Regions from separate parts of the Rahnella sp. CFA14(1/10) genome, predicted to be linked through region 2. Evidence: predicted binding sites of a transcription regulator. Region 2 holds the regulator's gene; each other region holds the start of a gene.

Region 1 (5,816 bases), on a different contig from region 2:
TGTGGTAGCCAACGGCAAGGCGCGTTTAGGGCGTCCGCCGGAGCAGGTGAAAGAGATTTTATAACCCCCCGCTTTCCGTTCGGGTTCAGCTAACGAACCCGGACATTCCTTCCCGTTACAGCCCGAGAATTTCTTTCACAAACGGGATTGTCAATTTCCGCTGCGCCGTAATAGAAGCGCGATCGAGCTGATCAAGGGTCATAAACAGCGTACGCATTTCCCGGTCGAGACGCTTAAGCAGAAAACGGCCCACGTCTTCCGGCAGTTCAAAGCCGCGCAGTTTAGCGCGTAACTGCAATGCCTGAAGCTTTTCTTCATCGGAAAGCGGCTGAAGTTTGTAGATTTGTCCCCAGTCCAGACGGGAGGCCAGATCCGGCAGGCTGAGATTCAGCTGACGCGGAGGACGATCGCCGGTAATAAACAGGCGCGTACGACCGGTTTCAAGAATGCGGTTATAGAGATGAAAAACAGCCGCCTCCCATTCATCATCACCGGCAATGCCTTCAATATTGTCGATACAAACCAGCGCCAGATGTTCCATACCGTCCAGGACTTCAGGCACAAAATAAGCGCGTTTATCCAGCGGCACATAACCGACCGCTTCACCGCGTTGTGATAATTCAGCACAAGCCGCATGCAGCAAATGGCTGCGGCCACCGCCTTCACGTGACCAGAAATAAATATAGGTGCCGTGTTCCTGATGCAATGCGCTCTGAATGGCAGAAAGCAGAGAAGGGTTTTCCCCCGGATAAAAACTGGCAAAGGTTTCATCATCGGGAAGATAAAGTGGCAGGGAAAGCTGTGCCGGCGTATTCAGAAGCACCTCAACCAAAGCGGCATGATGACCGCAGATGTTGTCACGTCAAAAAAAAGAACTGCCGAATTCTAGCAAGGATCCGCGGTGAAATGAACTGTGCCCGGTGCAACCGCTTGCGATCCGAGCACCCGACCGGCGGGTTATGCGCCCGCCGGTCAGGGATTGACTTAAAAACGCCCGGATCAGACTGGCGGATTTTCCCGCTCATCATCAACATCAATGATCTGTTCTTCACCACGGAAAATCTCGATCACTTTGAACAACAGACTCAGGAAAATGCCCACGATCGTTGCCAGCGCCATACCTTTCAGCTCTGCCGCACCAATGTGGATCTTCGCGCCGCTGACACCGATAATCAGGATCACCGCCGTCAGGATCAGATTCTGTGCTTTGTTGTAATCAACCTTCGATTCAATCAGCACGCGGATACCGGATGCGCCAATCACGCCGTACAGCAGCAAAGAAACGCCCCCCATCACGGGCACCGGAACGGCCTGGATTGCCGCCGCCAGTTTGCCGATACAGGAAAGCAGAATGGCGAGGATAGCCGCGCCGCCGATCACCCAGGTACTGTAGACCTTGGTGATGGCCATGACGCCGATATTTTCACCATACGTGGTGTTTGGCGTTGAACCAAAAAAACCGGATAACACGGTCGACAGGCCGTTAGCCAGCATCGAACGGTGCAGGCCAGGATCACGCAGCAAATCTTTCTTCACAATGTTTGCCGTCACAACCAGATGCCCGACGTGTTCGGCAATAACAACCAGCGCCGCAGGCAGGATCGTGAGGATTGCGACCCATTCAAAACGTGGCGTATAGAAGGTTGGCAGCGCGAACCAGTGCGCGTTTTCAATGGCAGAAACATTCACCACGCCCATGAAGAACGACAGCGCATAACCCACCAGCACGCCAATCAGGATCGGGATAATCGCCAGGAAGCCGCGGAACAATACGGAACCGAGAATAGTCACGGCCAGCGTCACCAGCGAAATGGTAATGGTGGTGGAATCCACCGCAGCGCCATCAGCAGGCAGCAACCCCGCCATGTTCGCCGCCACGCCCGCCAGCTCCAGCCCGATAACGGCTACAATTGCGCCCATTGCCGCCGGAGGGAACATCACGTTAATCCAGCCAATCCCGGCTTTCTTAACAATCAGCGCCACCAGACAAAACAACAGACCACAGGCAATAAAGCCGCCCAGCGCCACTTCATACCCCATCGGCAACAGCAACAGCACCGGAGAAATAAATGCAAAACTTGAGCCGAGGTAGGCGGGTATCTTCCCTTTACAGACAAATAAATACAGCAAAGTCCCTATGCCATTGAACAGCAGCACTGTTGCCGGGTTGATCTTGAACAGAATAGGCACCAGAACGGTGGCACCAAACATGGCAAACAGATGCTGGAAACTCAGGGGAATCGTCTGCAGCAATGGCGGACGTTCGCTTACCCCGATGACACGACGGGTCATGAATGTGATCCTCTCAAAGGTGTTTGTGATGTGGTGTTAAACAGAACCTTTTGCTCTGCATAATTCGGGTTGCAGAAAGGCGGCCAATCCGTAAGCCCCGGAGGCACAGATAATTATGCGCTCAGGGTGAACAGGCACAGCCAACGCATCCGCAGCCTGAAGTATGACGAGCAAAAAAAAGCCGACTTCTCAGTCGGCTAATAACTTATTTCGTACCAAATATCTTGTCGCCCGCATCACCGAGCCCCGGGATGATGTAGCCTTTATCATTGAGCCCCTGATCCACCGAGGCGGTGTACAGCTCAACGTCCGGGTGCGCAGCTTCCAGAGCGGCGATCCCTTCCGGTGCGGCAACCAGCACCAGGACTTTAATACTCTGGCAGCCAGCTTTTTTCAGCAGGTCGATGGTCGCAATCATAGACCCCCCGGTCGCCAGCATCGGATCAACCACCAGAGCCAGACGTTCTTCAATGTTAGAAACCAGCTTCTGGAAATACGGCACAGGTTTCAGGGTTTCTTCATCACGGTATACGCCGACTACGCTGATACGCGCGCTTGGAACGTGCTCCAGTACGCCTTCCATCATGCCCAGACCGGCACGCAGGATAGGCACTACGGTAATTTTCTTGCCTTTGATTTGATCAATTTCGACCGGGCCATTCCAGCCTTCAATCGTCACTTTTTCAGTTTCTAAATCGGCAGTCGCTTCATACGTCAGCAGACTCCCCACCTCAGAAGCCAGTTCGCGAAAACGTTTCGTGCTGATGTCATTTTCACGCATCAGGCCCAGCTTGTGTTTCACCAGCGGGTGTTTCACCTCGACGATCTTCATTATTTATTCTCCTAAGGTGGTTGAGCTGCAAAAAAAAATCGCGAGATTATAACGCCATTTTTTTTGAACGCCATACCAAATAGCCTGATCTGGATCATCACTAACCCGGTTAGAGTATAGACAGCCTAAAATCCCTCATCGAATAAGGCGCTCGCAAACGTTTGCTTGCACTGTTAGAATTGCCCCGCTTTATTCTTCAACCACCAACCCAAACCGCCGTGGGGACTTCGCAGTGACCGACAAAACCTCTCTCAGCTATAAAGACGCAGGCGTAGATATCGATGCCGGTAACGCATTGGTAGACCGCATTAAAGGTGTAGTAAAACAGACTCGCCGCCCTGAAGTCATGGGTGGACTGGGCGGTTTTGGTGCCCTCTGCGCGCTGCCGCAAAAATATCGTGAACCCGTGCTGGTATCGGGTACCGACGGCGTTGGCACCAAGCTGCGTCTGGCGATGGATTTGAAACGCCACGATACTATCGGTATCGACCTGGTCGCGATGTGCGTCAACGATTTGATCGTTCAGGGCGCCGAACCCCTGTTCTTCCTCGATTATTACGCTACTGGCAAACTGGACGTCGATACGGCTGCCAGCGTGATCACGGGTATCGCAGAAGGCTGTAAACAGTCTGGCTGTGCGTTAGTTGGCGGTGAAACCGCTGAAATGCCGGGCATGTATCACGGCGAAGATTACGACGTGGCAGGCTTCTGCGTGGGCGTGGTGGAAAAATCAGAAATCATCGACGGCAGCAAAGTGGCTGACGGGGATGTGCTGATTGGTCTGGCCGCCAGTGGCCCGCATTCTAACGGTTATTCTCTGGTGCGCAAAATTCTGGAAGTCAGCAAGACCGACCCGGAAACCACCGATCTGGCAGGCAAACCGCTGGCTGATCATTTGCTCGCACCGACCAAAATTTACGTGAAATCGATCCTGAACCTGATCGAAAACGTGGATGTTCACGGCATCGTCCATCTGACCGGTGGCGGCTTCTGGGAAAATATCCCCCGCGTATTGCCGGACAACACGCAGGTGATTATCGATGAATCAAGCTGGCAGTGGCCGGATGTCTTTACCTGGTTGCAAACCGCCGGTAACGTCAGCCGTCATGAAATGTACCGCACCTTTAACTGTGGTGTCGGCATGCTGGTGGCACTTCCTGCAGAACTGGCCGATCAGGCGATTGCATTACTGAACGATAACGGCGAAAAAGCGTGGAAAATTGGCTACATTAAAGCCTCTGATGCCGCTGAACGCGTGATTATTGAATAAAACCAGTAAAACAACTGACTGATGACGGGTAGGAAAATGAAAAGGATTGTGGTTCTGGTATCGGGCGAGGGAAGCAATTTACAGGCCCTGATCGATGCCTGCCAGCAGGGACGAATCAATGCAACGCTTTGTGCGGTCTTCAGCAATAAAGTAGCGGCATACGGGCTTGAAAGAGCCCGTTCAGCCAATATTCCCGCGCATGCGCTGGATGTTAAAGCCTATGAAGACCGTGCGGCGTTTGACGTTGCGCTGGCCGATGCTATCCAAAGTTACCAGCCTGATCTGGTGGTACTTGCCGGTTATATGCGTATTCTGACCGCTGAATTCGTCCGGCGCTTTGCCGGTCGCATGATCAACATTCACCCTTCCCTGCTGCCAAAATATCCGGGTCTGCATACACACCGTCAGGCCATTGAAAATCAGGATGCCGAACACGGTACGTCCGTGCATTTCGTGACTGAAGAACTCGACGGTGGTCCGGTAATTTTACAGGCTAAGGTACCGGTATTTGCTGAGGATACCGAAGAAGATCTGATCGCCCGCGTGCAAACGCAGGAACACAGCATTTATCCGCTGGTGGTCAGTTGGTTTGTTGAGGGACGTTTGTCGCTGCAAAACGGCCAGGCACTGCTGGATAACCATTCACTTTCTGAACGTGGATACGCGGAAGATTAATCTGTCATTGCATCACGATTTCACTATAAACCGGCCACGTGCCGGTTTTTTATTTTCCGTTATTTGACATTTGTTTACATTTCGCCCGATATAATGCCCGTCCCGGTGCACGTTTAAACGTCGTTTGTGCGCCGACCTTCATCTGAACCACGGTTGTTTCAGATTTTATATTTACGAAGGTTACCCTCATAAAACGGCTTGTATAGTTGAGGAACACCCCATGTTTAGCCATAACAGCGTCAGATTACGTCCACTGGAAAAGGACGACCTGTCGTTTGTTCATCGTCTTGATAATAACGCCAGCATCATGCGTTATTGGTTTGAAGAACCTTACGAGGCTTTCGTCGAACTGACCGATTTGTATAACAAGCATATCCATGACCAAAGCGAGCGCCGCTTTATTATCGAATTCGAAAGCGGACCGGTCGGCCTGGTCGAATTGGTGGAAATTAATCATATTCACCGCCGCGCGGAGTTTCAGATCATTATTGACCCGCAGCATCAGGGCAAAGGCTTTGCCGGTGATGCCGTCCGTCTGGCGATGGATTATGCCTTCTCCGTGTTGAACCTCTACAAACTGTATTTAATTGTGGATAAAGAAAACAAAAAGGCAATCCATATTTACAGCAAATTAGGGTTCGAGCTTGAAGGGGAACTGAAACAGGAATTTTTTGTGAACGGCGAATATCGCAGCGCCATCCGCATGTGTATTTTCCAGCCTCAGTTCCTGGCGAAATACAAAACCAA
Region 2 (5,816 bases):
ATCAGTAATGACGACTTTCCGGCGGACTGAAAACAAAAAAGAGCGACATCATGTCGCTCTTCATATTTTCCGGTCGAAAAGCCGGTGATCTTCCGTAGTATTACTCTTCAGAAGATTTGTATTTCTCAGCAGTTTCTTTGATCAACTGCTGCAGCTCGCCGCGCTGGAACATCTCAACCACGATGTCGCAGCCGCCAACCAGTTCGCCGTCCACCCACAATTGTGGGAACGTTGGCCAGTTAGCAAACTTTGGCATCTCAGCACGGATGTCCGGGTTCTGCAGGATATCCACGTAAGCAAAACGTTCGCCACAGGCAGAAAGCGCCTGAACAGCCTGAGCAGAGAAACCGCAGCTTGGCAGTTTTGGCGAACCTTTCATGTACAGCAGAATCGGGTTTTCAGAAACTTGCTTCTGAATCTTTTCAATAGTTGGAGTAGTCATTTCTTGCTTCCTCAAGCCGGTACAGGCTGTCACGATCATTGCTCTTCACGCGCAGCACAAAGAGACGGTGTACAATCACAATACCTTCTATTGTAACGACGGCAGCCATCAGATAAAAACGCCATTTTTTGTGGGGTCTTTCTCAGTGCTGACAATTTATTTAACCATTTTTAGCGGGTGCGCTCAGGCTCACATATTTAAACATTCATCGGGAATAACATTTCCGGCGTTCATCAATCCGATCAAATTTGCAGAATTCCACTGATTAACTCAAATATTAACATCATGAAAAACGGTCATTTTTTTGACTAAAAATGGCGGTTATTTCGACATAAAAAAAGCTATTAACTTTTTCTCACAATATGATCTAGAATCGAGGCAATTCGTGCTTTTTTGTCGGGTTCTTTTAGGCAATACTCTGACATCCCTGATGTTTAACCTACCACTCATGGTAACGAAGCTATGCGCTTACTGTTCACGCTTTTTGTGCTGCTCTTTACCCAGCTGTTTTTAAATATGGCACATGCGTCGCCACAGACTCGTGTCTCTGCCGATCAGCGTAAAAGTCATGTTAATCAGGCTGCGCCGGAAGAACGACGAAAGCGAAAAACGGTTGCTGCGAAAAACAGTAAAAAAACGAAAACCGCGCCCGTCACAGAACAAAAAACTCAGGATAAGAATTCGAAGAAGAAAGTGAAAAGCACCGAACTGGTTAAACGAAAGACCACGACGGAGAGAAGCGCCAAAACGCGGGCCGAAAGTAAAAAAGAAAAGACACTCAAGACCACGCGGGCCGAGAGCAAAACAGAGAGACATAGCAAAACCCGTGCCCTCGCGAAAAACAGCACGGAAAAGGCCGGTAAAAAAGAAGCCTATGGCCGGCACCGTAAAGGTAAGAAATTCGAAGAAGACAGCAAACCGATTACGCTAAGTGCAACACATAAAAAACGCTATCAGCATGCTCAGCAAACGGCCATGACCAAACTGATGCACCAGGTAGGAAAACCGTATCGCTGGGGCGGAACCTCGCCGAATACCGGTTTTGATTGCAGCGGCTTAGTTTATTATGCTTACAAAGATTTGATCCGTATAAAAATGCCACGTACAGCGAATGAAATGTATCACCTGCGCGATGCCGCTCCGGTCAAACGCGGCGAACTTGAAAGCGGTGATCTGGTGTTCTTCAGAATCAATAACCGCGGCGCGGCAGACCATGTTGGGGTTTACGTTGGCAACGGCAAGTTTATTCAGTCTCCAAGAACGGGCGAAGACATTAAAATTACTTCTCTTGGCGATGATTACTGGCAAGACCACTATGTAGGCGCACGTCGGGTAATGACCCCTAAAACGATCCGATAATAAACAATTCGTTAAGTCTGAAGGTTCGCTAATCAGCCATTGAATAGCATTTAACGAAGCGTTTCTGCAGGGAAGAACATCGGCGGTAACGGTCACTGCGTAACATTGAAAAGGGCGACGCCTGTGACAGGCGTCGCCCTTTTTTATGGCGGATCACTTATTGAATCAGTTCATTATTGCAGTGAAGCTGAAAGCGATAATCATAAGCAAAGCGCATACCGTGGTGATCAACGATAATTTCAGGTTGCTGTCCATCAAACCCCCTTTCGGATCAAATTGTGGCATTTCTTAATACCACACTCATTGTGTGCCAACGCATTTTCTCATAATTAACCTTTAAAATCTTGTGTTGAATGACAATGCGTTCCTGAGAATTTTGCTTCCACTTTCCTGCATTATAAGAGAAAATTGTCGGTTAACACGTCTGTGTGCCGGTCGATTTCACCCGAGAGCATTTCGCGCCTCATTCTGAAGAATCCACCCAATGATTTCACTGCCCTTTGAGAAGCCAGCAGTTAAATCCTCGCAGGCAAACGATTAACATAATGCTAACGTGCTGAAGCACGTGAGTTCAGGAGTCATTGTTTACATGGCAACGATTAAAGATGTCGCAAAGCGCGCTGGCGTTTCCACTACAACCGTGTCGCACGTCATCAATAAAACACGTTTCGTCGCCGAAGAAACCAAAGAAGCGGTTCTCCTTGCAATCAAAGAGTTACATTACTCTCCGAGTGCTGTAGCCCGCAGTCTGAAGGTCAATAACACTAAAACCATCGGCCTGCTGGCCACCTCAAGCGAAGCGCCCTATTTTGCCGAAGTGATTGAAGCCGTGGAAAACAGCTGCTTCTCCAAAGGCTATACGCTGATTTTGTGTAACTCGCATAATAACCTGGAGAAACAACAGGCCTACCTGCAAATGCTGGCGCAAAAACGCGTCGACGGCTTGCTGGTGATGTGCGCGGAATACCCTGATGAATTGCTCAATATGCTCGAAGAGTACCGCTCGATTCCCATGGTGGTCATGGACTGGGGTGAAGCACGCAAGAACTTTACCGACAGCATTATCGATAACGCTTTCGAAGGTGGTTACATGGCCGGTCGTTATCTGATTGAACGCGGTCATCGTGATATTGGCGTGATCCCCGGGCAACTGGCGCGTAATACCGGCGGCGGCCGCTTCCAGGGTTTTGTGAAAGCACTGACTGAAGCCAATATTCCTCTTCGTGACGAATGGGTAGTTCAGGGTGATTTCGAACCAGAGTCTGGCTACCAGGCAATGCATAAGATTCTGATGCAGAAGCATCGTCCGACTGCCGTATTTTGCGGCGGCGATGTGATGGCAATGGGTGCAATTTGTGCCGCAGACGAACTCGGCCTTCGCGTTCCTCAGGATATTTCCGTGATCGGGTACGACAATGTGCGTAACGCCCGTTACTTCTCCCCGGCGCTGACAACCGTGCATCAGCCGAAAGAACGTCTGGGTGAAATGGCCTTTACGATGTTACTGGACAGAATTGTCAGTAAGCGTGAAGAGTCCCAGACCATCGAAGTGCATCCGAAACTGGTCGAGCGCCGTTCAGTCGCCGACGGCCCGTACCGCGATTACCGTCGTTAACAAATAACAAACGCCTGCCTGTGCAGGCGTTTGTTCTAATCGCGCAGCCATTCCTGATTCATGGTGTCTGTATCGCCCATGTATTCCAACAGCCAGCTCAGTGAAGGTGAAGGATTGCTTTGATCCCACGTCAGGCAGCACGGGCTGTCAGGGAATATATTCTCCAGTGCCAGCACCTGTAATTTTCCCTGTTCAATCCACGGCATGACCCGGTGAACCGGCATCATACCCACGCATAAACCCTCAGTCAGGCATTCCAGCGCACAGGTCCAGTCCGGCACGACCAGACGCCGCTGGTTATCGAGCGTCCAGGTATCACGCTTAGGCAATGTCCGGGAAGTATCTTCCAGGCACAATGCCGGATAAGGTCGCAGTTGATCATCGTTCAGCGCACCGGATAGCTGCGCCAGCGGATGTTGCGGGCTGACGACACAATGCCAGTCCATAAATCCCATATCACGAAAACTGAAGCGCCCGCCAACCGGTATCGCGCGCGTAGCGCCGATCGCCACGTCTGCACGCCCGTCGACCAACGCATCCCAGACACCGTTAAACACTTCCGAGTGAATAATGAGTTCGGTATCCGCAAAATGGCGATAAAAATCGAGCACCAGACGCCGTGTCCGTGCGGGTTTGACAATCCGGTCGACCGCCACACGTAATTCGCCGCGCCAGCCGTTCGCCACCTGTTGACACTGCCGGCGGGTGGCTATCATTTTTTTTGTCATAACCCGTGCTTCATCGACAAAAACCTTTCCCGCTGGCGTCAGCACTACGTCACGATGTCGACGTTCAAACAACGGCACGGCCAGCCATTGTTCAAGCTGGCGGACGGTGTAACTGATGGCAGAAGGCACACGGTGTAAGTCCTGCGCAGCTGCACTAAAACTGCCGGTTCTTGCGACAGCATCAACCACTTCGAGAGCGTATTCTGACCACATAATCCAGCCTTCAATTTTTTTGATAGCAGAGTGCAAATATTAACGTTTCACAAGCCTGTTATCAAAGCGTTAAACTCCGCCCCCGGTATGAAATCTGCGTCACATCATCTGCAATAAATAAATTAACGAGACAATAATGAAACCCTCCTTTGGATTTATGCTCTATCTTGCGGGTCTGAGCATGCTGGGCTTTTTAGCCACCGATATGTATCTGCCTGCATTCAGTGCCATGCAAACCAGTCTGATGACCAGCCCCGGGATGATCAGCGCAAGTCTGAGCATTTTTCTCGGTGGATTTGCTGTTGGTCAGTTGCTGTGGGGGCCACTGTCGGACAGAATCGGCCGTAAACCGGTATTGCTTCTTGGTCTGATACTTTTTGCGTTCGGCTGTCTGGGTGTTATCTGGGTTGAGAATGTACGCGCTCTTCTGGCCCTGCGTTTCTTACAGGCCATAGGCGTGTGTGCTGCCGCAGTCACCTGGCAGGCTATCGTTGTTGACCGTTTTTCTGCCGATGTGGCAAAAAAAACTTTTGCCAGCATTATGCCGTTAGTGGCGCTTTCTCCGGCTCTTGCACCGTTGCTGGGTGCCTGGGTGCTCAATCATTTTGACTGGGAAGCTATTTTTGCCCTGCTGACCGTCGTTGCCATCGCTTTAGTGCTGACGACGCTGACTCTGCATGAAAACAAACCGGCAAAAGACGCAAAGGCAGATAAAACCGGCTTTACGACTTTATTGAAATCGCCTGTTTACAGCGGGAATGTCATGATTTATGCCGCCTGTTCAGCGGGTTTCTTTGCGTGGCTGACGGGCTCACCGTTTATCCTGAGCGATATGGGCTATTCACCCGGTGCCATCGGGCTGAGCTATGTTCCGCAGACTATCGCTTTCCTGCTCGGTGGTTTTGGTTGCCGTGTTCTGATCAACAGGCTGGACGGCAATAAAATTCTGCCATGGTTACTGACTGGTTACGGCATCAGTATGGTGGCCTTGTTCTGTGTGGCTATGTTCACAGATGCCGGGCTGACAAGTTTGCTGATCCCTTTCTGTCTGATGGCTTTAGTGAATGGTGCAACCTATCCAATTGTTGTCGCAAATGCATTAATGCCATTTCCTGCTAATACAGGTAAGGCGGCAGCGTTGCAGAATACCTTGCAGCTTGGGCTTTGCTTCCTTGCCAGCATGCTGGTTTCCGCATTTATTGTGCACCCGCTCATGGCGACAGTCACGATCATGCTGTCTACACTATTGTTGGTAGTTTTGGGCCGCTGGCTCTCTTTACAGCATAAAAATGTACGAGACGATGAGCAGCCACCGGAGCAGGAAACTCAGACTCTGCACGCAAATCAACAGTGATAATACCCTAATGTAACAGTCACTTAGCGGGCATTTTCATTGATTACGATTTACTATTGAGAATGCCTGCCAGCGAGCCTATACTCAACAAAACCAAATAAAATA
Region 3 (5,816 bases), on a different contig from region 2:
GGAAGAAGGCGGCAAACGCAGCGTAAATCACGAACGCAATCAGCATGCCGACCGACATTTCACTGTACAACCCGCCCGCCAGCGCCAGCAGTGCGGCGATGGCGATATAACCGAATGCGCCCAGGCCGAGCGCTTTACACACCTCTTTCGCCGGTTGAGTAAACGTGGCTTTGGCATCAGCGTTTTTAGCACGCACAACCTGAATCACCTGCAGCAGAGACACCAGCCCCGCGCCGACCATCATACCGTGCGGAATATACAAGGCGTTGAGATCCAGTCCGGCAACCGGCTGCGCATACGCGCGGATCAGCAGGCCGATACCAAACATGCTGAGCGCCCAGATGTTGCCGATAAATGCCGTACCAAAAGCCGCCATCGGGATTTTCAGCATCGCGCCGCCCAGCCCGACAATTACGCCTGCAACCAGCAGCCAGGCCTGACGTCCGCCGTTATCACCGGCTTTGATCGCTTCAGCTGCGGCAACACCGGGTGGCCAGGCATTGCTGGCCGGGAACACTTTGGTGTCAAACAGCCGATAAAGCAGGTAGGCATCAAGTAACATCGCTGCAGCCACACCGGTAAACATCGGCATGATCAGTTGCGGCTGCCCCATGACATAAGGGATAGCGATCGGCATCAGCAAACTGTTTGCCGCACCAAAGGTTGCGGAGGAGATCACGGTTTGCGCCAGGTTCTGTGTGTGAACAGAACGGTAACGGTGAAAAGCCTGCATCGGAATGCGCGCCAGTAACATGGCAAACAGTGCGCCGATAATCGACGTATTTGGCGTAACACCCAACGTGGTAATCAGTTGAACACCGATGATTGCGCCTAAAACAGACAACAGAATCATTACGATGAGCGTGCCAATATCCTTTAGCGGATTCTCCTTATTATTCTTTGCAGATTGATCTGACATAAGGCCCCTGGTGTTGAGCAAGTATTTCACATAGCAAATAATCCGGGTCCGTTACAAGTCATTATCCTGGCGGCTCTGTTGCCGTTTTAGATAAATGCCAATACTCATCACCCAATTTTTCGGCGATTTGCCGGGTTACAGCAATCAGCCCTTCTTTTATTCCTTCCGGAATGTCTTTCCCCTGTGCAGGTGAAGGGAAAGACAAACATAATCCAACGGTCTCATTACGGTGCTTATTAAAAATACTGGTGGCTAAGGTACTTATTCCCAGCAACGTTTCGTTGTTGGCAAATGACACACCGTTCAGCCGGACTTCCGCCAACCGGGATAACAGAACTTCCCTGCTGGCCGGTGAATTAGCAGAATGCACCTGATAGTGACCGCTATAACGTGCGAGAACATCATCATCGGTATACCGCGCAAGAATCGCACGCCCGATGGCAGTTTCATGCGCAGGCAGGAGGCTTCCGGCTGGCGTGACCACTTGCAGATACGTTCTGCCGGGAAACATGCGCATAACCATGATGTCGCGTCCTTCCAGCATGGAAATATAACCCGTGCATTGCGTCAGCTGGCTGAGTTGCGCCATATACGGTGACGCTAAATCGACCAGCGGAGTCGATAAATAATGACTGGAAACAGCCAGTAATAATCGTCCGATCCGGTACAGGCGGCTGTCAGGATCACGTTCCAGCAGTCCTTCTGTTTCCATCGTCATCAGTAACCGGGAAACCGTACTTTTCGGTAATTTTAAATTTTCAACGACATCACTGAACGACAAACCGGGATGCCCCTGACGGATCCCTTGTTTTGAAAATAGCTTCAGTACTGCCGCCGCATTTTCCAATGTAGTCATAAAGGCGCGAGTTCCGCTATATGGAACAAGGTTCCTGTTTAGTTAAATAAAAATTAAAGCTGATACGTGTCAGCGTCAAGTCGTTTATTTTTCACGCAGGATGAAATACACAAAGGAATATGCTTAAAGAAATTCCTAAAGCCATTAGATTGAGAGGAAGGAGAAATAAATGCCGAGTATTAATGAGGTGACTGATGTAAAAACCAGCAGATTATCGTGATTAAATATTACGCAAAATATAAAGAGCGATAGAAGCTTCAATGAGAATAATGGTAACCGACCAGATGGCGGGCATCACTTTGGCATGCTGGCTGAAGAACGACATTATGGATTTCATCATGAGTTCCGCTGTTAAGTAATCACATGGGTTATTATTTTACGCCCACCTATACATCAGTACAATACTTAAGCGTACGTGATCTCCGTCACGTCACATGGCCCGTTTTGTTTACACCGGCTTTTCCCGGAGCCACGGCTCAGAACGCGCAGACATAAAAAAACGAGCCACCGGGCTCGTTTTGTCAGATATCAGGGGAATTCAGCGCGCCATCGACAGCGCCAGTGCATCCATAATCAGATTCACCACCCTCTGCGGCTCCTGAGTTCCGTCAACGACATGATGGGCCGCCTCCTGATAAAGCGCTTCCCGCTCATTCAATACTTCCGTCATTTCTTCCGTGATCGGCTTGCCTGTTAATGTCGGACGCTGATCTTCCAGCGGTGCATCTTCCAGACGATTTGCCAGGGTAGATGCAGGGGAACGCAGATAAATGACAGTACCATTCTGGCCCATAAAGTCGCGATTTTCCCGGGACAGCACCACGCCTCCCCCTGTGGCAACCACGGTGAAGGGCGAGCAAATAGCTTTTAATGTCTCAGTTTCACGACGGCGGAAGCCCTCCCAGCCCTCACGCTCAACAATATCTGCCACGCTGAGGCCAGAAGTACACAGCAACGCCAGATCGGTATCGACAAATTTGTAGCCCAGCGCTTTAGCCAGGGCATTGCCAACGGTTGTTTTACCCGCACCACGTGCGCCGACCATGAAAATGGTTTGTGTCATTACCGCTATCCTTTATTCCCTGGGAGCCGTTAGCCCGCCTGATGAAAATCCATCATCAATATGAAGTATGTGTCAAAAATGGTCATTGTACTGCCCTGCATGCGTACTCGTCAGATAGTACAACAAAAAAGCCTCACTGGCAGATTTTTGTCACCTGCCGGTGAAGCTTCTGTAGCGTTTTATTTACGCCGTTAAGGGCATCATACTGAAAAATCCTTGCTGCGCAACGGCCTGCAATAAGCTTTGCGAGCCCTATCCTCTAAGTTGCTGTATCAGCGGGGTTTACAGATATAGACCAGGGCGGGCGGAAAATTCTTCACTACCCGGATTTTTTTCCAGGTGAAGTAGCGTGATAACAATTTCTCTGACAGAGGGCTGTACTGGAATAAAACCAGCACGCCGTCCTTTTCTTTCAGCTGTTGCCGCGTGGTCTGCAAAATTCTGATACGGGTACGCAGAGGCATCGAGAGCAATGGCAGGCAGGAAAACACAGCATCATACGACGTGCTCATATGCTCGGCTGAATGTGCCATCACCTGTAAACGGCGATCTTTCATCTGATTAAGCTTACGGATAAACGCGGGCTGGATTTCAAAAGCCTCAAGCCGGGCGTCTGCCCGCATACGGCTCAGGATGCGGCGGGTCAGAACGCCGTCCGCCGCGCCAAGTTCGGCAATATCCAGCGATGTCGTCCAGTCAATCTGACTGAGCATCGCATGGCACAACCACGGTGACGAGGGCATAAGGGTTCCCATGGTGCGTGGTGAAGTAATAAAATTCTGCAAATAAAAAAACTGGTTCTGAATCGAAATCCCGGTGTTCTTAATTGTCATTATTGCGGCATTTAACATTTAAACGTCCTCCTGGGGGATATAGACTTCAATATCACTTATAAATTCTTAAGAAATGATTATTAAGAATAAAAAAGTGCCAGGAAGTTTAATATAAATTAAATCCTATGAGATGATTCTCAAAATAAACCGGCGAAGAGAAAAGATAAAAAGAATAAAAAAGGCCAATGTCAGGTGACATTGGCCTTCTCAATTCCCTATAACACGATTGAGCCTAATAAAAATTAGATAAATCAAGCGTTTCGCTTTAAAATATCTGCTTATTATTTATACAACTCAACACTGGCACGGGTCAGACTTGAATCCCCCGGGGTATCCGCACCAATCACACGGTAGTGGCTCGCCCCTTTGTCGCTGGCAATCTGGTTCAGCTGGTCGTGCAAACTGCCCGGGATGGTGCTAGGCGCACTGACGGACACCATGCCCAGTGACTGATAAGTACCGCTTTGCGCCTGCATTTCTGAAATAGGCGTCGCAGCCAGGGCAGAAAATGAAGCAACAGTAATAGCAACAGCTGTAATTGCAGGTAACAGTTTCATATTACGCACCTTTCTTTCGTTAGTTTCGTTAATTAATGGGGGCGGAAGCAATCCGTTGAATTAATTATCGCCGAAGCAATGAAAGCGGACGTAATACAATGTAAAGAACTTAAACCATTGTGGTAAAAATAAGGAGAGTATGAAAACAAACATTTCTGCTAGCGTAAGCGCTGGAGAATCAACGATATTTAATGGAGAAAGTATGGAGGAATTTCAAAGTTATTTATAGTTCGCACAACTTTCGCACAAATCGACGCCAGCATGCAATCACTGTTATGATTATTTTGTATGAATTCTCTGTTGCAGTGACCGGCTGTCCTGTCAGGGTTACAGAGTTCGGTTTCCCGCGCGTGCGGAGAACCTTTGCATAATGATAAAAGGGAGTATTTATGGCGGGTGGTAGTCTTCTGGCCTTAATCGATGACATCGCATCGATTCTTGATGATGTAGCGGCGATGAGCAAAGTCGCTGCGAAAAAAACAGCCAGCGTGCTGGGCGATGATTTGGCGCTGAATGCACAACAGGTGACGGGAGTAAAAGCCGATCGGGAATTACCGATCGTCTGGGCGGTAGCCAAAGGCTCAATGATCAACAAAGCCATTCTGGTTCCGCTGGCCTTACTGATCAGTGCCTTTATCCCCTGGGCCATTACCCCGCTGCTGATGATTGGCGGCGCTTATTTATGTTATGAGGGTTTCGAAAAAATCGCCCATAAACTCATGCCGGGCGAGCATCCTGCTGAAGAAAAACCGGCCACCGCTGAAATAAAAAATGAAGCGGATGCTAAAAAGCATGAAAAAGATAAGGTCAAAGGCGCTGTGCGCACCGACTTTATTCTTTCAGCTGAAATCATCGTGATTTCGCTCGGTATTGTCTCATCAGCGCCGTTCCTTAATCAGATCACCGTGATGGTGCTGATTGCGGTGATAATGACTATCGGTGTCTACGGGCTGGTCGGCGCGATTGTCAAAATCGACGACGCCGGTTTGTATCTGAGTAAACTCTCCGGCGAAAACAGCATGATGAAGGGTGTGCGCGCCTTTGGTCGCAGCATCGTAAATCTCGCTCCCTGGCTGATGAAGGCACTGTCGGTGGTGGGAACTGTTGCAATGTTCCTGGTCGGCGGCAGCATCATCAGCCACGGCCTGCCGTTTATGCACAGCCTGATTGAACCCCTGACGCACGGCCACGAAAGCTGGGTGAATACACTGATTACCGGTGCCACTGATTTAGTCGTCGGTCTGATTGTCGGCGCGGCCGTGCTGGCGCTGGTGATAATTGGGCAGAAAATGTTCGGCAAGAAATCATAATACAGACGCTGTGCGCCCTTCCCTCTGTGAAAGGGCGCCTCTTAGGCTTTTATCTTCAGTGCTTCGATGCCACCAGCATCATGATATCACTGGTGAACGTACCGTCAGGCTGGATCTCAAAATGTTGTACCACCTCATCCGACATGACTTTTTGCAGTTCGCGGATAGCAACGGCGAAATGTTCCGGCGTACGCATACGGGCAATCCAACTGGTGAACTCCAGCGGCAGACGATCTGTCGTGACCTCACGGGCAATCAGCCCGGCTTCAGCCACCATA

What was found. Region 2 encodes PurR, which represses purine synthesis genes. Its sites were predicted from a motif close to CANGCAAACGTTTGCNTG; they were not measured.
Region 1: a site for PurR is predicted at 3,275-3,292, ahead of purM (phosphoribosylformylglycinamidine cyclo-ligase). Genes of this name have one in related genera too.
Region 3: a site for PurR is predicted at 2,858-2,875, ahead of aroL (shikimate kinase AroL). Genes of this name have one in related genera too.

Annotation. Positions count from the first base shown of each region.
Region 1 is NZ_SEWS01000017.1:29,054-34,869, forward strand. Features, by position in the region: gene arsC (arsenate reductase (glutaredoxin)) at 1-64, shown strand, start outside; gene hda (DnaA inactivator Hda) at 116-823, opposite strand; gene uraA (uracil permease) at 1,000-2,292, opposite strand; gene upp (uracil phosphoribosyltransferase) at 2,498-3,124, opposite strand; gene purM (phosphoribosylformylglycinamidine cyclo-ligase) at 3,357-4,394, shown strand; gene purN (phosphoribosylglycinamide formyltransferase) at 4,431-5,069, shown strand; gene speG (spermidine N1-acetyltransferase) at 5,290-5,816, shown strand, end outside.
Region 2 is NZ_SEWS01000001.1:249,027-254,842, forward strand. Features, by position in the region: gene rnt (ribonuclease T) at 1-8, shown strand, start outside; gene EVX52_RS01190 (Grx4 family monothiol glutaredoxin) at 101-442, opposite strand; gene EVX52_RS01195 (C40 family peptidase) at 905-1,801, shown strand; gene EVX52_RS25730 (YnhF family membrane protein) at 1,967-2,086, opposite strand; gene purR (HTH-type transcriptional repressor PurR) at 2,391-3,416, shown strand; gene punR (DNA-binding transcriptional activator PunR) at 3,452-4,357, opposite strand; gene punC (purine nucleoside transporter PunC) at 4,494-5,711, shown strand.
Region 3 is NZ_SEWS01000012.1:111,373-117,188, forward strand. Features, by position in the region: gene EVX52_RS21785 (OPT/YSL family transporter) at 1-919, opposite strand, end outside; gene EVX52_RS21790 (IclR family transcriptional regulator) at 981-1,775, opposite strand; gene aroL (shikimate kinase AroL) at 2,314-2,838, opposite strand; gene EVX52_RS21800 (class I SAM-dependent methyltransferase) at 3,111-3,689, opposite strand; gene EVX52_RS21805 (DUF1471 domain-containing protein) at 3,953-4,228, opposite strand; gene EVX52_RS21810 (DUF808 domain-containing protein) at 4,618-5,538, shown strand; gene EVX52_RS21815 (class I SAM-dependent methyltransferase) at 5,594-5,816, opposite strand, start outside.